3 regions of the Pedobacter vanadiisoli genome follow, and region 1 is predicted to be linked to each of the others. Evidence: riboswitches for the same ligand, from Rfam matches in the RefSeq annotation. Region 1 holds a riboswitch; each other region holds the start of a gene.
What was found. A riboswitch is a leader RNA that binds a small molecule or an ion and turns the genes downstream of it on or off. The one in region 1 is predicted to bind S-adenosylmethionine.

Region 1 (7,369 bases):
TCATTGATCAAAACGGCAAGTTTTCCATTTTGGAATGTACCTGCACCTGTCGAAAAATAATCAGTACGTGGTTCGTGTTTACCCTGTGTATAAACAATCAGCTTATTTTCAGGTAAAAATTGGTCGGCCAATCCTGTTGCTGCGGTAAAATAGCCGCCACCATTATCGCGAAGATCGAGGATGAGTTTTTTCATTCCCTTGGCTTTAAGGCTGTTGGCTGCTACAGAGAAATCGTTATCAGTATTGGCTCCAAACTTACTAATGCGCACATAACCCGTTTCATTATTGATCATATAGGCAGCATCAATGCTGCTGATGTTTACTTTTCCACGGGTAACCATAATACGGTTACTTTGTGTAGCTCCCGGGTGTAAGAGTACCACACTCACCCCGGTTCCGGCTTTGCCTTTAAAACGCCCCGTTAACTGATCTTTTGGTAAGTTTCTGCCACTTACCGTTGCAGTATCAATACTTAAAATTTTGTCTCCAAGTTTTATGCCTGCCTGGTAAGCGGGCCCATCTTTTACCACGCTGGTAACCATCATGGTATCGTTAAGCATGTAGTATTCTATACCTACACCCTCAAAGTTTCCTTCCAGGTTGTCAGACATGTCTTGCGCATCGGTTGGAGGCAAATAAACACTATGCGGATCAAGCTGGTGTAAAACGCTGTCGATAGGTAAGTTTTGAAGCGAATCAGTATTGATGTCATCAACATAATTGCCGTTGATGATGTGTAAGATTTCGTTTAATTTTTCGTCGCTATTACTGCTGGCCAGCTGAGTACTTTTTTTAACGCCAAAGCCCTGATCTTTAATGAATTTTATACCCAAAAACATCCCGGCTATTAAGATTACAGAATAGCTTACAGCGATCAGTATATTGGTACGGGTATTTTTTTTCATCAGCGTTATTGCAAATTTATGAAAATTAGCGGGTTGATGTATTTTATAATTGCATTTAAGTGTCTTTTGTTTATAATATTTTAACAAAAATTAACGTCAGGGAAACGTTACTTGGTTGCTTGAAGTGATATTTTTGTTTTTTTAACGTAGTTTTTAGAAAGAATTTACCGAATTTTATCAAAATTAAATTTATGAATAGAGTTACCGAGCAAGAATCTAACTATGACCACATTGATCAGATGTCGGTATTAGAAATTTTGCAGGGCATTAATAACGAAGATAAAACCGTGGCATTTGCCGTCGAAAAATCTTTGCCGCAGATCGAAAAATTAACGTCTGCTGTTGCCGAGCGAATGAAAAAAGGCGGTCGTCTTTTTTATATCGGCGCCGGTACCAGTGGTCGTTTGGGTGTAGTAGATGCTTCAGAATGCCCGCCTACTTATGGAGTTCCTTTTGATTGGGTAGTAGGAATTATTGCCGGCGGAGACACTGCCATCAGGAGAGCGGTAGAATTTGCTGAAGATGATGCCGAACAGGCCTGGAAAGATCTTCAGGAATTTAATATCAATGAAAAAGATTGTTTAGTGGGGTTGGCAGCCTCAGGCACTACTCCATATGTAATCGGCGGATTAAACACGGCACGTAAGCATGGTATTTTAACAGGCTGTATTGTTTGTAATACCGGTGGGCCAATAGCTGCTGAATCTGATTTCCCGGTGGAAGTAGTAGTTGGGCCAGAGTTTGTTACCGGATCTACCCGTATGAAATCGGGTACAGCACAGAAAATGGTGTTAAACATGTTAAGCACTACGGTTATGGTTCAGCTGGGGCGCGTAGTTGGTAATAAAATGGTTGATATGCAGTTAACCAACCATAAACTGGTAGACCGTGGAACGCAAATGGTTGCCGATGAACTGAATATTGCCTATGATGAAGCCGCCATACTACTAAACCGTTACGGAAGTGTACGGAAAGCAGTAGAAGCAGGACATTAAGAAATAAGAGGAGAATAGTATGATTGAATGAAAGATAGAGTGATGCGGTGCAGAAATGACCTAACATTATTCATTCAAAATTCAATCCTTCAATAATTAAAATATGCACGAGATAGAGCCTTATTACCAGTGGAGAGATGATTATATTTCGGCAGAAGATGAACGTTCGCCGTTTTATAATACCGAATATTCAGAGCTTTATTTCGATAAGCAGATTTATAATTTTTTATTGCACCCGCAATGGGATGAGTTTGGTTCCAATACACTTTACATAAAAGTGTTATATGCCGATTACGACCGTGGTTATACCATTATAGAGTTTATTGGCGAATGGAACGATGCCATTAATAACGATATCATGCTGCTGAAACGCGATATTTTAGAGCTCATGATGGATGAAGGCATTAATAAATTTATCCTGATCGGTGAAAATGTGCTGAATTTTCATGCCTCTGATGACAGTTATTATGAAGAATGGTTTCAGGAAGTAGAAGATGGCTGGATTGTTGGGGTGAATTTTCAGGAACACGTTATCGCTGAATTTCGCGATAATAATATCGATTATTACATTAACTTTGGCGGTGCGTTTGATAGCCTGCCATGGCGCACTTTGAAACCCCTGCAGGTTTTTAAAAAAGTTGAAGAACTACTGACAAAAAGACTGAACTAAATATTTATTTTTATATAGTTAAATACACAAATTTAAAATGGAACAACAAAATTATCAATATCAGGACAACAGTGTTTTTGTACAGACTAGGCCTGAATCTAAACGTTTTTTTGGGAATGTATTTTTATGGATGTTTGTTGCATTGGTAGTTTCTACCGGAGCAGCATATTTTATAGCAAGTACACCAGCCGTAATGAATTATCTTGTAACATCTAATCCTGAAACAGGGAAAGGTGGATTTACCGTGCTCGGTTATATTGCAATATTCGCCCCGCTTGGCTTAGTATTACTATTAGGTGCTGGCATGCAAAGAATGTCATATCAAGCATTAATAGGCGTATTTTTGCTATACTCTGTATTAACTGGGGTAATGCTCAGCTTTATCTTGTTAATTTATTCTTTGCCATCAGTTGTAATATGTTTTGCTGCGGCAGCGGCAATATTTGCTGTGATGGCTATAATGGGATATACGACAGATACAGATTTAAGTAAGTTTGGACCAATATTATTTGCCGGAGTAATTGGTTTGGTAATCATCAGTTTCATCAATTTCTTTTTAGGAAGCTCCACTTTAAGTTACATTATGGGATTTATAGGTGTTGCTGTTTTTACGGCATTAACTGCTTATAAAGTACAGGAACTAAAAAGAATTGGTCAGGGATTAGACGAAAATGGTAATACTTTGGCTGTAAATGAAGGTAAAAAGCTTGCTATTTTAGGCGCTTTATCGCTTTATATCACTTTTATTAATTTGTTTTTGTCGCTATTGCGTATTTTCGGTAGCAGAAGATAACCTCCAAAAACAGAACAATATTCTTAAGGCCGTGCAGTTTTGCATGGCCTTTGTAATTTTATTTGGTTGCAAAGCGATAATTTTTGGAATTGATGTTGCTTTGTTGCATTTTTGTATGCTTATTAAGAAAGACGGAGGGATTAGACCCAACGAAGTCTTAGCAACCTGTAACCTTACAAGGTGCTAAATTCTATTCTGCAAATAGCGGAAACAGATAAGTTTAGGATTACGATTCACGTACCAACTTTTTAAATAAGCCTTTTTTTGAGATTTGAGACAATAGATTTAAAGTAATAGATTTGAGACAATAGATTTGAGATTTGGGACACTGTGTCTATCCATTCTCGTATCTCACATCTAACATCTTATATCAAACATCTCACGTCTCATATCTAACAACAAGAATGAGCATAAGAGAAGAATTAGAGAAACGTATTTTGGTGATTGATGGGGCTATGGGTACCATGATTCAGCGTTATACATTAACCGAAGAAGATTTTAGGGGAGAACGTTTTAAAAATCATCCCTGTGATGTGAAAGGCAATAACGATTTGCTCAACATCACGCGTCCGGATATTATAAAATCCATACACCTGGAGTACCTGGCGGCTGGTGCCGATATTATCGAAACCAATACCTTCAGTACGCAGCGCATTTCCATGGCCGATTACCAGATGGAAGACCTTTCTTACGAACTGAGTTTTGAAGGTGCGCGTGTGGCAAAAGAAGCTGCAGAAGAATTCATGGCCGCAAATCCCGATCGCAAATGTTTTGTCGCGGGTGCCATTGGCCCAACAAACCGTACCCTTTCGATGTCGCCAAACGTAAACGACCCCGGTTTCAGGGCAGTTTATTTTGATGAGCTGGAAGAAGCCTATTACGAGCAGGTACGTGGCCTGGTTGATGGAGGCTCAGATGTTTTATTGATCGAAACCATTTTTGATACTTTAAATGCCAAAGTGGCTATTGTAGCCATTAAAAAATATGAGGAGGTAATTGGCCGTAAACTTGAAATCATGATTTCGGGAACCATTACCGATGCCTCCGGAAGAACACTTTCAGGCCAAACGGCTGAAGCTTTCTTAAACTCTGTAAGGCATGCCAACCCTTTAAGTATCGGTTTTAACTGTGCTTTGGGCGCTAAAGAAATGCGTCCGCATATTGAGGAACTGGCTGCAAAAGCGGGCTGTTATGTATCAGCCTATCCTAACGCCGGTTTGCCAAACGAATTTGGTGCTTACGATGAGCAACCGCATGAAACCGCACACCTGGTTGATGATTTTATTGCCTCTGGATTTGTTAACATTGTGGGTGGCTGCTGTGGTACCACTCCGGAACACATTGGCTGTATTGCTAAAAACGCAAGAAAAGCAGCGCCACGGAAAGTACCGGTTATTGAGCCTTACATGCGTTTAAGTGGATTGGAACCTGTAACCATTACCCCAGATAGTATTTTTGTAAATATTGGTGAAAGAACCAATATTACCGGATCTCCGAAATTCTCAAAACTGATTCTGGGCGGCGATTACGAAGCTGCATTGGCCGTTGCCCTGCAACAGGTTGAAGGTGGTGCACAGGTAATTGATGTGAATATGGATGAAGGGATGCTGGATTCAGAAGCGGCCATGACCAAATTCCTGAACCTGATTGCTTCCGAACCGGATATTGCCAAACTTCCGATCATGGTCGATTCATCGAAATGGTCGGTGATCGAAAATGGCTTAAAATGCCTGCAGGGAAAAGGTATCGTAAACTCCATTTCCTTAAAAGAAGGCGAAGATAAATTCAGAGAAAGTGCCCGTAAAATTATGCAGTATGGAGCTGCGGTAGTGGTAATGGCCTTTGATGAACAGGGGCAGGCAGATAATTACGAACGAAGGATAGAAATCTGTAAGCGCAGTTACGATATCCTGGTAAACGAAATCGGTTTCCCGGCAGAGGATATTATTTTCGACCCGAATATTTTAACGGTGGCCACCGGATTGGAAGAGCACAATAATTACGCGGTTGATTTTATTAATGCAACCCGTTGGATCAAAGAAAACCTGCCATACGCTAAAGTGAGCGGAGGGGTTTCTAACATTTCGTTCTCTTTCAGGGGAAATAATGTGGTGCGCGAAGCCATGCACTCGGCCTTTCTTTATCACGCTATTAAGGCTGGTTTAGATATGGGAATCGTAAATGCAGGGATGTTAGAGGTTTACCAGGAAATTCCACCTGAATTGCTGGAAAGGGTAGAAGACGTGCTCTTAAACCGTAGGGAAGATGCAACTGAACGCCTGGTCGAATATGCCGATACGGTAAAAACCAAAGGCAAAGAAGTGGTTAAAGATGAGGAGTGGCGTAAAGGAACAGTTGAGGAAAGACTATCACATTCATTGGTAAAAGGCCTTGTTGAGTACCTGGATGATGACGTTGAAGAAGCAAGGCAAAAATACGACCGTCCGATACAGGTTATCGAAGGGCCGTTGATGGATGGGATGAACATTGTAGGCGACCTGTTTGGCGCCGGAAAAATGTTCCTTCCGCAAGTGGTAAAATCGGCCAGGGTAATGAAAAAAGCAGTGGCTTACCTGTTGCCTTATATTGAGCAGGAGAAACTGAGCAACCCCGACCAGGATCAGAATTCTTCAGCAGGTAAAGTGTTGATGGCTACAGTGAAAGGCGATGTACATGATATCGGTAAAAATATTGTTGGTGTAGTACTGGCCTGTAACAATTTCGAAATTGTAGATATGGGGGTGATGGTTCCTGCACAGGATATCATCAAAAAGGCAAAAGAAATAAATGCTGATATTATTGGTTTAAGCGGGTTGATTACGCCATCATTGGATGAGATGGTTCACTTCGCCAAAGAAATGGAGCGGGAAGGTTTTACCATTCCATTGATCATCGGTGGAGCAACTACCTCCAGGATCCACGCTGCAGTAAAGGTGGCACCAAATTACTCTGGACCAGCTATTCATGTGCTGGATGCTTCGAGGAGTGTTACGGTTTGCAGCACTTTGATGAATCCCGATACCAGGGATGAATATATTGCAGGCATCCGGGCCGAATATGATAAAGCCCGTGAAGCGCATTTGAATAAACGATCTGATAAACGTTTTAAAACGCTTGAAGAAGCACGGAATAATAAGTTTAAGATTGATTTTCAACCCAGCCTACCTGTTCCCGAATTTACCGGAACAAGGGTTTTCGATAATTATCCCCTGGAAGAACTGGTTCCTTATATCGATTGGACACCATTTTTCCATACCTGGGAGCTGCGTGGAAGTTATCCGAAAATTTTCGACGATAAAAATGTAGGCGACGAAGCAAGGAAACTTTTTGATGATGCACAGGTTTTGCTAAAACGCATCCTCGATGAAAAACTGCTAACCGCAAGGGCTGTAATCGGTTTCTGGCCAGCAAATTCGGTTGAAGACGACATCGAGTTGAGAGTTGAGAGTGCTGAGTTGGGAGACTCCCAACCCCAAACCCCAAACTCCAAACTAGTCAAAATCCACACCCTCCGCCAGCAGGCCGAAAAAGTAGATGGGCAGCCCTATTATGCTTTATCTGATTTTATTGCGCCAAAAGAAAGTGGAATCCAGGATTATTTTGGTGGTTTTGCCTTAACTGCAGGTATTGGGATTGATGAGTTGGTGAATGAATTCGAATCCAATTATGATGATTATAACAGCATCATGGCAAAAGCACTGGCCGATCGTTTGGCAGAGGCTTTTGCAGAACGCATGCACGAACGTGTACGTAAAGAATATTGGGGTTACGCACAGGATGAAAAACTGACTAACCAGGAACTGATCAAGGAAGAGTATGTGGGGATCCGCCCTGCACCGGGTTATCCGGCCTGTCCGGAGCATACTGAAAAAGGGACCTTATTCGAATTACTTGATGCCGAAAATAAAATTGGCCTTCGTTTAACGGAAAGTTATGCCATGTACCCAACTGCTGCGGTAAGCGGATTTTATTTCGCACACCCGGATTCAAGGTATTTCGGATTGGG
Region 2 (7,369 bases), on a different contig from region 1:
GTCGAGCGCAGGCAACGATTCAGCTACTACCTGTTTATCGGCTGTACCTGCTAATATCTGGTCGTATTCAATACCAAAGCGTTCACGGAAACGGTTCATTACTTTTTTTGCATATGCGGGCTCTGTAGAACGTTCGTAATGTAAAGCAATGATTTCTACACCACGCTTTTTATTTGTTTTATACCATGGCGAAATAAAACTAGCTTCGTCAACACAGTTAGGGCACCAGCTTCCGGTAATGGTTAAGATCACCACTTTGTTTTTATACTTTTCATCTTTTAATGAAATCTTTTTGCCGTTCACATCAGGAAAGCTGAAATCGAGTGTTTTGTAGCCTTTTTTCAGGTAAGTAAGCTTATAGGGATCGGGTAGGGCGGCATCTTTATTTTTGATCCCGGTAAAAGGCTGACTGCCTCTTGCACTTAAAATTTCGCCTGTAATTGAACCATCTGCCTGGAAGGTTCCTTTATAATAGGCAGGAGAAGAACCGATAAAACTCGAAAGCTGAAATTCATTTCCTTCTACTACACCTTCGAGGTAGCGCGAATCGCCAGTTATGCGTAAGAAAGTTCCTGTAAGTTTATTTCCGGTTTGTTTAAATAAACCTACTGTTTTTTCGTCTTTACCATTGGGTGATTTAAAAGCCACATCATAACTACCTGAATAGTTGGTTGTTGCAGGCTTATTAAGTGTTTCGAAACGATAATTCTTACGCTCAGCTACAATATTTAAAGGTTTGCCTGTTTTATCCTGTTTCCTTAATATTCCTGTTAATTGATCTCCATTTACAATGGCAAATGCAAGTTCATTATCAAACTGATCGAGTTTTACGAATAAAGAATCGCCTGATTGTTTTACCAGCCCGCCTTCAAATCTTTCTTCAGCATTACGGAAATAAAGCTTTTGTTGCCCATTTTTTTCGCTGATTTCGAAATTAAAAGGGATGTCCAATCCTTCTTTTACTTTGGCAATGCCACGCCAAGTACCCAGTGCAATAAAAGCTTTTGTATTTTTTGGTTTGGTTCTGGCTTGTTGGCTATTGGCCAGTACCACTTGTTGCTGTGCAAAGGTTAAAGAGGTAGATATAGCCAATAAGGCGGTAAATACAGATTTCAGATTCATCAGGACGTGTGTTAATCGACTAAATTAGTCGACAAATATACAAACGAAATAAGCAAAGAAAAAATATTTAAATAAAATTCTATAAAAACTATAGGATAAATGGAATTAATTATACCTTTGCAGCAGTTATTTTAAAATACTTATCAAGAAAGGCGGAGGGAATGGCCCTGTGAAGCCTTAGCAACCATCTGATTTTTAGAAATGGTGCTAATTCCATCCCGGATGAATCTGGGGCAGTTAAGTCAGTTGTTCGCATTATCCTTATTAAAAAATATATGGTGCACTTCTGATTTAAGGGGTGCTTTTTTTTGCCTCCAATGCATTCTTGATCAGTAAATATGTTGTACAGAAAACCATTGAAATGAAAAAAACTGACTACCTAAAATCCATTGATGCATACTTTAACGCGTATTCCCGAATGTGCATGTCCTGTTAAATCAGTACGGTTTAACAGGCTTTTAAGCTAACCATTTCTTTTAGTTCATTCGTATTACATGGCTTTCAGCCGTAAGTAAATCGTTTTGCCAAAATTTTATCCAAATTCTAATTATTAAATATATACACATGTTCACAAATTTTAAATCAACGGTGATTATCCTGCTGCTCTTAATCTCGCAGCAGTTGTTCGCTCAAAACGCCACGGTTACCGGAACGGTAAAGTCGGCAGATGGTGAAACATTACCAGGCGTTTCCATTTTTATAAAAGAAACCAAACAAACCACCATTACCGATGGCAAGGGTGCTTTTTCAATCAGTGCACCAGAAAAGGGGACCCTGGTGTTTTCTTATATCGGTTTTAAAACCCAAGAGGTACAGATCACTAATAACGGTCCTATTGCAGTGATTCTCCAATCCAGTGATAATGCACTTGATGAGGTGGTGGTTACCGCCTTGGGGATTTCAAGGGAGAAAAAGTCGTTAGGTTATGCTGTACAGGAATTGAAAGGGCAGAGCATAGCAGAAGCTAAAGAATCTAACCTGGTAAATGCCCTTGCCGGAAAAATTGCCGGTGTAAGGGTTACCAATAGCCAGGGGAGCATGGGTTCATCACGTGTGGTGATCAGGGGAGAAACTTCCATTGCGGGTAACAACCAGCCCTTATTTGTGGTAGATGGCATCCCGGTTGATAATTCACAGCTGAATTCGGCAGGAGCCAGGGATTATGCCAATACCATTTCGGATATCAACCCGGAAGATATCGAATCGATAAGTGTGCTAAAGGGCCCGAATGCTGCCGCATTATATGGCTCGAGGGCTGCGGCAGGTGTGATTCTTATTAAGACCAAAACGGGTAAATCTAAAAAAGGATTGGGTATTGCCATCAACTCAAATGCAGTACTGGAAACTTTACTTACCCTGCCGGTTTATCAAAATGCTTTCGGACAGGGATCGGAAGGTAAATTCAGTTATGTAGATGGTGCAGGTAAAGGATTAAATGACGGGGTAGATGAGAGCTGGGGGCCTAAACTGGATGGAAGGCTGATCCCCCAGTTTTATTCGAAAGGGGTGGCGGTTCCGTTTATTGCACACCCGGATAATGTGCGCGATTTCTTTCAAACCGGTTATTCACTAAACAATGGGGTATCGGTTGCCGATGCAGGAGAAAAATACGATTACCGGATTTCGTACAATAACCTGAAACAAGTGGGTATTGTGCCTAATTCAGGGCAGGGGAAAAATTCATTTGTACTGAATACCACCTTAAGAATCACCCCGAAATTGAGTGTAACGGCTAATGCAAATTATAGCAAGCTTAGTTCTGATAATTTACCGGGTACAGGCGGCTCCCGTTCAACCAGTACCATGTTGCAGTTTACCTGGTTTGGCCGTCAGGTTGATATTAACCAGTTGAAAAATTATCTGGACGAAAATGGAAAAACCTTTAACTGGAACAACAGCTATTACAGCAATCCTTATTGGGTAGCTTATGAAAATACGGTTTCGCAAAACCGCAGTCGTATTATTGGTAGTTTGGCCCTTAATTATAAAATTATTGATGGCCTTGATTTTAATTTCAGATCGGGTACGGATTATTACAACGACAGGCGTAAAATCAGGATTGCCTATGGTACCAATGGAACACCTTTTGGTTCTTATACGGAAAGCGCCTTCACAGTAAACGAGAATAATACTGATGCCACCTTAAACTTTAACAAACAGTTGAACGATGATTTTAGCCTGGAGTTATTGGGTGGGGGTAACATCCGCAGGCAGTATATAGAACAAAACGATCAGAGCGCTCCCAAACTGGCCATTGCCGGACTTTACACACTAAAAAACTCGCGCGATCCCCTCATTTCATCCAATAATTTGTCGAGGTTAAAATCTTACAGTGTTTATGCATCCGGACAAATCGGTTTCAGGAATTACCTTTTTGCCAACATCACGGCCCGTAACGATTGGTCGTCTACCTTGCCGGCGCAAAACAGATCTTACTTTTACCCGTCATTTAACGGAAGTTTTATAGCTACCGAAGCATTCGATATTAAAAGTGAAGCCCTTAATTATTTAAAAATACGTGGCGGGTGGTCTAAAGTAGGGAAAGATGCCGATCCTTACCGTCTGATCAATACTTATGTGTTCAGTGCACCATTTTATAGCAACCCTCAGCTTACTACAAGCAATATTGATCTTAATCCTAATCTTAAACCTGAAACCACCACATCTACAGAACTGGGGGTTGAAGCGGTATTTTTTAATAAAAGATTGAGGTTCGATTTAAGCGCTTACAATACCAATAGCTACAACCAGATTTTAGCAGCCGATGTGAGCCAGAGTACAGGTTTTAGCTCGAAATTACTGAATGCCGGAAAAATCAATAACAAAGGAATAGAGGCACAACTGGGCATTAGCCCGATTAAAAAAGCATTTACCTGGGATGTTGATTTTAATTTTGCAGCGAACAGGAGCAGGGTAATTGAATTGGATGCCGAAAAATTATTGACCAATTATATAGTGGCTTCGAACTCTGCCCAGGTTATTGCAACAGTGGGCCAGCCTTATGGATCATTGTTCGGCACCTCTTTTTTAAGGGATGCCAACGGAAATATCATTGTTAACGCTACAGGTGCACCCGCTACAAACCCAACCAAACAGGTGTTGGGGAAATATACGCCAGATTGGATTGGTGGGGTTTACAATACTTTTACCTATAAAGGAATCAGCTTAGGTGTATTAATTGATGCCAGCTTTGGAGGTTCTATTTACAATGGTACTTACGCAACAGGCACCTATACCGGTGTATTGGCTTCTACACTCCCGGGCAGGGCAGCAGAATATGGCGGTATTTCTTACTATTATCCTGATAACAAAAAAGAAAATGGCACGGTAAGGGTAAACGGATCAGCTCCGGCAGGTGTTACCGTGTACGACGACGGGATTATTTTTGATGGGGTAACTGCCGATGGCAAACGCAACGAGAAAATATTGCCTGCCCAACAGTATTACAAATCTTTCAGAAATATAGACGAAGCGAATATTTTCAATGCTTCTTATGTTAAACTCCGTGAGGTGAAATTAAGCTATAATTTACCTGCAAAATGGCTCCGTCCGTTAAGTTTACAAGGGGTTTCGGTATCACTTGTGGGGCGTAACCTTTGGATTATTCACCGCAATACGGTCGATATTGACCCAGAAGTGGCCTTCAATACCGGTAATGGCCAGGGTTTAGAAAGTTTATCCAATCCGAGCACACGCAGTTATGGTATCAACCTGAATGTTAAATTTTAAATATTCTCATCATGAAAAATAAAAAACTCTATATACTGGCCATCCTGGCAATTGCCTTTTCATCATGCAAAAAAGAGCTTGACGAGGTGAACATCAACCCCAATGCACCAGAAGTTGCACAGCCGGATTATTTGCTTACCGGCACAACCAAAGCCACAGTAGATACTTATTGGGGTGTAACCAATAACATGAACTCGAGCCTGCTGTTTGCCCAGCATTGGGCCAAAGTACAATATACGGAAGAAGACCGTTTTATTTTTTCGAACAGCAGTTTTACAGCTTTATGGTCAACAGGTTATGCACAAAGTATTGCCGGTTTTAATAAAATAATCGAACTGGGTGATGCGCAGGGCAATCCGAATTATAAAGCTGTTGCGCTTGCACTAAGGTCATGGACATTTTTACTGCTTACTGATGCTTATGGCGATGTTCCGTATTCGCAGGCGGGAAAAATAAAGCAGTTTGTTACCCCGGTTTACGATAAGCAAAAGGATGTTTACTATGGTATTTTAGGCGATTTGAAATCAGCGCAGGCGGCTTTAGACCCTGCTGCAAAGGCGATTGCCGGTGATGTAATTTATAGCAATAATATCACATCATGGAAAAAGTTTGCCAATTCACTGAGGCTTCGTATTGCCTTGCGTATTGCAGATAAAGATCCGGTTAAAGCCAAACAGGTGATTGACGAAATACAGGCAGAGGGAGGCGCTTATATTGGTAGTAATTCAGAAAATGCCGTGCTGAAATATGATGTATCGCCACAGCAGAACCCTGTAGCGGCTTCATTCGAAACCAGGAATGATTACCGGATCAGCAAAACCATTGTTGATAAACTTACTTCCCTGAATGATCCAAGGCTACCAGTTTATGCCAGTAGAACGGAAAATCCACCGCAAGGTTATGTAGGGATACCAAACGGTTCTACCAACTCTGAGGCAAGTGCCATTGGCTTGGCAAACTCTTCAAAACCAGGTGTTTATTTTCTTGATCCGAAAGCACCTGCGGTAATTTTAAGCTACGCTGAAGTGCTTTTTGACAGAGCAGAAGCAGCCGCCCGTGGTTTTACTACAGAAAACGCCGGTGACCTCTATAAACAGGCTATAAAGGCTTCGTTTAACCAATATGGTTTAACTGGTAGTGCAGTAGACGATTATATTAATCAAGCTGCAGTACAATACGACTCAAGCAATTATAAAAAGTCAATTGGTGAGCAAAAATGGATCGCCTTATTCGGACAAGGTCTAGAAGCCTGGGCCGAGCAGAGAAGGTTAGATTATCCGCAGTTAACCGCTTCTGTTAATACCGTGCTGAATGGTAAAATTCCGGTACGTTTTATTTATCCGGGTACGGAACAATCGTTAAACGAACAGAATTATAAAAATGCGGTAAGCAGCCAGGGTGCCGATTTATTAACCACCAAACTTTGGTTTGATGCTTTTTAATGCCGAACCGTCACCCTGAATTTATTTCAGGGTCTATATTGCAGGAAAGATGCTGAAACAAGTTCAGCATGACGATTGTATAAGAAAAAAGTGAATATTCGAGGTGTTACCATCCGACACACTTAGGCAAAAAAAAAACGTCCTAACTTTACATTAGGACGTTTTTTTGATCAGAGAAATAGAAATTTAGCCTCTTCAGGCTCTTTACCTCTAAAGGGTATTCATCTCGCCAAATCTTCAGCGGCATTACTCGCCCTTGTTTTAAGGTCTTCTGCATAACCTTTTGCTTTATCGGCCCATTGTGGAGCACGATCTAAAAGTTCATCAACGATTGATTGTCCGGTAACCGGATCTTTCTTGGTGATATATTTTACGCCGGCATATACTGCAGCACCAATGATTGCTGTTTTTAAAATTCCCATGTTTTTTCTTTTTTTAGTTAAACATTTTGAGACCGTTAAAAGTTTTAGACAATTCGAAATAACAGTTGTTACAAATACGCTAATTGCGGTTATATCAACCTTTCGGTTTTTTCACGGAAGCACGAAAGCCACAGAAAATATTATTATATTAATCTGTGTCTCCGTGGCAACCACTTGATGTCGAATAGACGATCATTCTTAAATTTTTATCAATTATCACTATTAAATTTATATATTTCGGCCAGTTAACCTCCGGTAAATCCATTAAACCAAATATTGTTGCATGAATAAGGAAAAGCTGTTCAGTGAAATAAAAGATTTAAGCATTATAAATTCTTTCTCGAAACATGAACAGCTGGTACAGGGAATTATCAATGGCCTGAATCATAAACTCATTGGCAAAGGTGATATGCTGCCATCCGTTAATGAAATGATGAGGGAAACCGGTTTTGCCAAAGAAACCATCGGTAAAGCCTACAAAGAGCTGATCAACAGGGGGATACTGGAATCGAAAAACCGAATGGGCTATTTTGTCGCTACAGATGATACCGAACAACATTTAAAGGTTTGTTTATTAATCTATGCTTTCGACACCTTCCAGGAAACTTTTTATCAGAACTTCCGCGACCATTTAGGCGATAACATCCAGGTTGA
Region 3 (7,369 bases), on a different contig from region 1:
TCACTGCGTTCAGAATGACAGCAGTGTTGAGTTTTGTGCCTTTCTTTGTGTGCTCTGAGGTAAAAAAGGAAGAAAACGTGGGGTATTGTTCCCATGCCTTTTGCCGTTAAAAAGCCGCAGGTACAAAGAAAATACATCCTTATCTCCCTGATTTGTCATCCTGAGTGTAGCGAAGGATCTTTTAAGTGCAACAATACTATTTTAGGGAAAGATTCTTCACTGCGTTCAGAATGACAGCAGTGTTGAGCTTTGTGCCTTTCTTTGTGTGCTCTGTGGTAAAAAAGGAAGAAAACGTGGGGTATTGTCCCCATGCCCTTTGCCGTTAAAAAGCCGAAGGTACCAAGAAAACACATCCTTATCTCCGTGATTTGTCATCCTGAGTGTAACGAAGGATCTTTTAAATGCAACAATACTATTTCAGTGAAAGATTCTTCACTGCGTTCAGAATGACAGCAGTGGTGAGCTTTGTGCCTTTCTTTGTGTTCCCTGTGTTGAAAATGAAAGAAAACATGGCACATTGCCTTTGCGGTTAAAAAGCTAAGCATTACTTCACACTCACCCTTTCTACAATTGGCTTACCTGTTGCTTCATCAATCCCCTCAACCTCAGCATATTTTACATTAGGGAGCCAGAAACTGCCGCCCTGTATTCTTACAAACAACCGGTTTACCTTAATGGTATGGTTATTAATGGTTACCGAAGCATGGTAACTTTTATCATTAGTGCGCTGCAGGTAAAAAGGTAGTTTTTTGTGCGATACAAATCGGAATTCGTACTTATCTCCGCCCAATGCTTTTGTATCGATACCATAGGCAAATTTTCGCTGGATATAACCAAGATCTTTCTTTTGCCCTTTCTCGCCATAACGGATCCAATATACCTGTATCGGCGAACTGGCATCAATACTGCCATTTTCTTTCAGGTTTAAGGCATAAATTAGCGTATTTGTATTTGGATCACGCTGCAGGTAGAACAACATGTTGTCTACATTTTTAGGTGTAGGAAAATTAATGGGAGAAGGGTCTTTGGTTTGTGCACAGACTGGTGTTGCGAAAAGAGCAAGGGTTAAAACAATAAAGAGTAAGCTTTTGGCCGGCATTGAAAATATAGGTGGTATTAAGCGCATTTTAGGTTTTTTATGTTGAAAAGCTGTCTGTTTTTTCCTGATCCTCTGCAGGAATTTCTTTTTCACTTTCTTTTAATTGTTCATTATAGAGGCGGTCTGATTCGGCTCTACAATGTTCATAGTCGTTTAATTTCTCGCAGGAAGTGTTTCCATAGACCTCAAAAAAATCCCTGATTGATGGGTAATCAAAATGAACTGGCATTTCTCAACATTTAGTTTAACGGTTTCGGAAAGAGGGGGGTAGCTATTGATCATTCGCCGAAAATAGTTGCAGCAACCTTTTCAAACTCATCTTTTCTGCTACCTGCAGATGGAATTAGCACCTTGTTAAAACAGGTTGCTAAGACATCAAAGGGCCATTCCCTCCGTCTTTCTTGATAAGTATGTAATACAATTTCAGACGTCATGGACGGAATCGAACCGCCGTACTAGGTTTTGCAGACCTTTACCTCGCCACTCGGCCACATGACTATATGTTTCTTTTTCAATCTGCTTATTGATTCGCTTTTCGAAAGAGACAAAACAAAGGTAAATAATAAAAACTATAATTTCTATAGAAATAGTAGATTTTTTTGAATTTGTTTTTTTAATCTGCCATCCGGAGTGAAAGGAGGGATTTTTCAACTAAAAGATTCTTCACTTCGTTCAGAATGACAATATGTTATGGAAGATGTAAAACCGATAATGGAATGAAAAGCGCTGCGTTCTTTATGCTTTGCCTTAACGTTCTTTGCGGTTAATAATGGAAGATGAAATGAAAAGCCTGCGTGCCCTTAACTCAAAACCCTTTGCTAATCCCCTAGTTTGATAAATTATCTTTCTGTAAATCAGTGATTTAAAAATAAAGTCTATAAAATCTATAGGAATACTTGTTTAAATTGTTCAAAGTTTATACTTTTACAAAAAAATTAAAACTGTTCACCAGCAAATCTACGTTCAATATGAAACTCTGTGTACAACTTCAGTCATATTCTCTGATCAATTTTTCAGGTCAGTATAACTTTTGTTGCGGCTAATATAAACTAAGATACGGATCACCTGATAAAGGTTTCCATTCAAGTATTCTCATTTAAAAATCCTGGTACCCCGGGGCATTTTGATAGAATATTATGGTGGTCATGTATTTCAGTCAATAAGTTGCCGGGGTATCAGGAACAGCCGAAACTAATCACCACCACTAGTTTAGGTTATTACTCTAATTAATTTACCACCATTAATTAGTTGATTTATACAGAAGAAGGGAGAGTCAGTCCTCGTTGAACTTCTAGCAACTTTCCATAGGAAAAAGTGCTCAAACTGATCTAGCAATAGATTATAAATTAACCGGTAACAAGTAAACATACCGTTTCCCGTTAAAGATCAATAGCATAACAGCTGTTTAAACAGCCTGTAGCCCTGCTGTATGGTTTTCCGTGTGGATCATGATGCCTTGTTACCAAAAAACTCTAAAAAATAGTGTTTAACTAATAATGATGATTATGAAAACGAGAATTACATCAAAAATCGCATGCCTAACCACCTCAGTACTGCTGTTGGGGGGCATTGCATCGGCCAGGGTGGAAAAGCCATTCCCAAAAGAAGGGATCTGGAGGGGAGAATTTAGTGTAAGCGAATCAAAAGTGCCTTTTAACTTCCAATTAAAAGGAAAAAATCCTCAAACAGCCATTTTAACCCTGATTAATGGCTCCAGGCGCGATGATTTTCATGTAGAACGACGCGGTGAAGATTCGATCTATGTAAAAATGAACACTTACGATGCCGCATTGGTGGCGAAGATCGAAACCGATGGTACCTTATCAGGAGAATACCGGAGTCTGGTACCCGGTTTTAGGGGCAATTCATTACCTTTTGTTGCTGAACATGGCAAAAGTTACCGCTTTGTAGAACCTGGTAAAGATATAGCTCCAAAATACGATATTTCGGGCAAATGGGAAATCAAAACCTATACCAAAGAAGCTGTACCTGCATCAATTGCACTACTAAAACAGAAAGGCAATAAACTTACCGGTGTAATTATGACCGTTGTAGGCGATACCCGCGAGCTTGAAGGAACGGTACAGGGAGATGAATTTGAATTATCTGGTTTTACAGGTCCGAGTCCGTTTATTGTGAAAGGTAAAATAAACGACGACAACAGCATTACCGGCGAACAGGGCTTCGGGATTTACAAAAACTTGAAATTTGATGGTCAGCGCAACGAAAAAGCCGAACTGCCTGACCCTTATAAACTCACTTTCCTTAAAGAAGGTTATAGCAAACTCGATTTTACCTTTCCTGATCTTACGGGAAAAAACGTTTCGCTGAGTGATGATAAATACAAAGGTAAGGTGGTAATAATCGAAACCATAGGCACCTGGTGCCCAAATTGTACTGATCAGACGGTTTTCCTTTCTCCATGGTTCAAAAAGAATCAAAAACGCGGTGTAGAAGCCATAGCCATTGGTTTCGAACAAAAAGATGACCTCGAATATGCCAAATATACCCTTGGTAAACTGAAAGAAAAATATGGTATCACTTACGACATCCTGTTCGGAGGCATTGCCGACAAAAAAGTGGTGGCCGAAAAACTACCTGCTTTAAATAAATTCATTGCTTTCCCAACCACGATTATTATCGATAGAAAAGGAAATGTAAGGGAAATCTACACCGGTTATACCGGAACCGTTACCGGAAAATACTTTAACGATTATGAAGCAAAATTCAATAAGGTGTTAGATGAGCTGATTGCCGAGCCTGTACCTGAAAAATTCGCTTCTGCCGAAACGCTAAAAACTAAATAAAACCAAACCAACTAAGTTAAATATCGGGCAGTATCATAAAGATTTGCCATCCTGAGCTTGTCGAAGAGATCTGTTTAAATAAATTTTAATTGTTCCGACAGGCTCAACATGACAAATTTAGGGGAAAATTATCCCTATGATACGGCCCGTGTTTACCTACACTAAAAACTTTACAAGATGAAAAATTACGTTGCTAAAATACAGGTGCTGGCTTTGGCCTGCTTCATTTCTACCACAGGCTTTGCTGTAAATAAAACAGATGAAGAACCAAAAACGGCCAAAAAATTTATAAAAGAAGGTATATGGCGTGGGGTATTTAAGGTTGCCGAAACCGAAGTGCCATTTAATTTCGAACTCAAAGGAAAAGATGCTGAGCATGCCACCTTTACCCTGTTAAACGGAACGCGCAGGGATGATTTCCATATCAAATATTTAGGACAGGATTCTCTGTTTATCAAGATGAATACCTACGATGCGGCTTTAGTGGCCAAAATAGAAAACGATGGCAGGATCTCCGGCGAATATAAAAGTTTAGTGCCTGGTTTACAGGGTAATTCCCTACCTTTCACAGCAGAACAGGGCAAATCTTACCGCTTTGTGGAACCAGGAAAAGATGTTGCACCAGTGGCCAATTTAACCGGCAAATGGGAGTTTAAAGGATTTTCTAAAGAGGCTGTCCCAAATAAGGTAGCCATATTGAAACAGGAGGGGAACAAACTTACCGGTGTAATTATGCAGGTAACCGGCGATAGCCGCGAGCTCGAAGGTACCGTACAGGGAAACCAGTTTGTACTTTCAGGATTTAGCGGCCCCAGCCCTAAAATTTACAAAGGTACCATTAATGAAGATGGCACGCTTTCCGGAGAAATCAGTCAGGGGATTTATGATAACCTCAAATTTACAGGTGTAAAAGACAGCAAGGCAGAATTGCCCGATCCTTATAAATTAACTTATTTGAAAGAAGGTTATAAAAAAATTGCTTTTACTTTTCCCGACCTGAACGGTAAGCCGGTTTCTTTAACCGACGATAAATATAAAGGTAAAGTAGTTATTGTAGAACTGATAGGTACCTGGTGCCCTAACTGTACAGATCAAACTGTATTTCTTTCACCTTGGTTCAATAAGAACAGTAAAAGGGGAGTAGAAGCCATTGCTATTGGTTTCGAACAGAAAGATGACCTGGAATATGGAAAATATACCCTGGGCAAGCTTCGCGATAAGTACAATATTAAATACAACATCCTGTTTGGCGGGTTGGCCGATAAACGCCTGGTTGCAGATAAGCTTCCGGCTTTAAATAAGTTTATTGCTTATCCAACTACTATTATTATTGATAGAAAGGGCGAAGTACGCGAAATCTACACCGGCTATACCGGAACCGTTACCGGAAAATATTACGATGATTACGAGAAAAAATTCAATAAAGTACTGGACGAGTTAATTGCAGAACCAGTACCGTCTGCAGCCTATTTTGAGGCACAGGCAAATGGAAAATAGATACCACCTCAAACTAAAAAACCATAATATAATGTTACAATACAAAACGATTGCACTTATTGCTACCACCATCGTAGCCGGATCATTAACCGATTTAAACGGGCCAAAACCAAAACTTAAAGTACCTATCGAAGCTTCGGCAAGAAAATTGGTAAGCTATAAAGTAAGTCCTGAACAAAGCAAACTCACCTGGCTGGCTAAAAAGGTAACAGGAGAACATTCAGGAACCATCAATATCAGTTCAGGATCGTTAGCCTTAGATAATAAGGTGCTGAAAGGTGGTAGTTTCGAACTCGATACCAAAACCATTGCGGTAACTGATCTTACCGATAAAGAAACAAATGCAAAATTGTTGGGCCACTTAAAAGGTGCTGACTTTTTTGCCGTTGATAAGTTTGATAAAGCTACTTTTAATATTACTTCAGCCCAAAGTACAGGCGCGGGTACCTATAATGTAAAAGGAAAATTAACCATTAAAGGCATTACAAACGAAATCAGTTTCCCGGCTACGGTTAAACAGGACGGAAACAAGGTAACAGCTAATGCAAAAATTATTATCGATAGAACCAAGTACGATATTAAGTTCAGGTCGAAAAGCTTTTTCGAAAACCTGGGCGACAAAACCATTTATGATGATTTTGAGCTGAACGTACAGCTTGTTGCGAATAATTAAAAAATCTCTTGTTAAGGTTAGTGGAGTACGGGAGGATGTATTGTTCTCCCTGCCTCTAGCTAGTTCTTGTTGTTATTCTGAACGCCAGTGAAATCTTTTATTGAACAAGCATTGATTTCTGTGTTTCGTCGGGTTCCGTGTTTCATCGGCCAGGGATTCTTCATTGCATTCAGAATAACAGCTTACCTACCGAGCCCAATAAACCAATGAAAAGAAGCAAACTCATAATTTCCTTAAGTCTTATCGCATTAGTGACGTTGATGGTCGGTTTCGATGCCGATGATCCTACGGTAATTAATAGCAAGGAGCGTTTGGGCGAAAAGTTGTTTTTCGATCCGATCCTTTCTAAAGATAAAAGCATCAGCTGTGCTTCGTGCCATAAACCCGAATTTGCTTTTGCCGACACTTCGAGCGTGAGTATAGGCGTTGGCGGAGCCAGGGGAACGCGCAATTCGCCCTCGGTAACCAACTTGTCGGGCCGGCCAAATCTGTTCTGGGATGGCAGGGCTGCCTCCCTCGAAGATCAGGCTTTGCAACCTATCATCAATCCGGTTGAAATGAACCTCCCTATTGCTGAGGCTATCGACAGGTTGCAGAAAGACAAAGAATATGCAGCGCTTTTCCAGAAGATTTTTAATGCACCCCCCACACAGAAGAATTTATTGCTTGCCATTGCTTCTTTCGAACGGACTTTGGAAACTGCTAATAGCCCATATGATCGTTATATCAATGGCGACGATAAGGCCATATCCGAAAATGCCAAACGTGGTCGCCTATTGTTTATCGGAAAGGCCAACTGCAACAACTGTCATTCAGGTGAGGATTTTACCGCCGACCGTTTCAAAGGCATAGGCTTATTTAATGGTGAGGATCTGAAAGACCAGGGCAGGTTCGATGTTACCGGTAATCCTGAACATAAAGGACATTTTAAAATCCCGGGTTTAAGAAACGTCGGTATTACAGCCCCGTACATGCATAACGGAATGTTCAAAACATTAAAAGAAGTAATCCAATACTATAATAATCCAGATGCAGTAATTAAAAACGGTAAGAATAGAGACCTTTCCTTAAATAAACCATTGGGGTTGAGCGAAACCGAAATAAATGATATTGAAGCTTTTTTACTATCGTTAACTGACGATAGATTTCAAAAAAGTAAACCATAAAGCAGGCCAATAGCCAAATACAAAAATCAGTTTTTAAGGTATTTTTTCCAACCAAACAGGTGGAACGGCCATTGGTATGTCTATTCCAAAATAAACAACATGAAGATAAAATTACTAATCATATTGC

Region 2: another riboswitch for S-adenosylmethionine. It lies ahead of ACFSR6_RS03950 (SusC/RagA family TonB-linked outer membrane protein); the one in region 1 lies ahead of metH (methionine synthase).
Region 3: another riboswitch for S-adenosylmethionine. It lies ahead of ACFSR6_RS01855 (peroxiredoxin family protein); the one in region 1 lies ahead of metH (methionine synthase).

Annotation. Positions count from the first base shown of each region.
Region 1 covers NZ_JBHULL010000008.1:429,497-436,865, forward strand. The annotation lists gene ACFSR6_RS10515 (S41 family peptidase) at 1-905, opposite strand, end outside; gene murQ (N-acetylmuramic acid 6-phosphate etherase) at 1,097-1,900, shown strand; gene ACFSR6_RS10525 (hypothetical protein) at 2,004-2,570, shown strand; gene ACFSR6_RS10530 (Bax inhibitor-1/YccA family protein) at 2,608-3,363, shown strand; SAM riboswitch class I at 3,480-3,584, shown strand; gene metH (methionine synthase) at 3,768-7,369, shown strand, end outside.
Region 2 covers NZ_JBHULL010000005.1:869-8,237, forward strand. The annotation lists gene ACFSR6_RS03945 (peroxiredoxin family protein) at 1-1,122, opposite strand, end outside; SAM riboswitch class I at 1,260-1,366, shown strand; gene ACFSR6_RS03950 (SusC/RagA family TonB-linked outer membrane protein) at 1,687-4,851, shown strand; gene ACFSR6_RS03955 (SusD/RagB family nutrient-binding outer membrane lipoprotein) at 4,863-6,293, shown strand; gene ACFSR6_RS03960 (YtxH domain-containing protein) at 6,515-6,715, opposite strand; gene ACFSR6_RS03965 (GntR family transcriptional regulator) at 6,999-7,369, shown strand, end outside.
Region 3 covers NZ_JBHULL010000003.1:154,396-161,764, forward strand. The annotation lists gene ACFSR6_RS01840 (DUF4833 domain-containing protein) at 545-1,126, opposite strand; gene ACFSR6_RS01845 (hypothetical protein) at 1,137-1,328, opposite strand; SAM riboswitch class I at 1,412-1,510, opposite strand; tRNA gene ACFSR6_RS01850 (tRNA-Cys) at 1,527-1,597, opposite strand; SAM riboswitch class I at 2,350-2,447, shown strand; gene ACFSR6_RS01855 (peroxiredoxin family protein) at 2,605-3,906, shown strand; gene ACFSR6_RS01860 (peroxiredoxin family protein) at 4,084-5,403, shown strand; gene ACFSR6_RS01865 (YceI family protein) at 5,435-6,076, shown strand; gene ACFSR6_RS01870 (cytochrome-c peroxidase) at 6,283-7,242, shown strand; gene ACFSR6_RS01875 (TonB-dependent receptor) at 7,342-7,369, shown strand, end outside.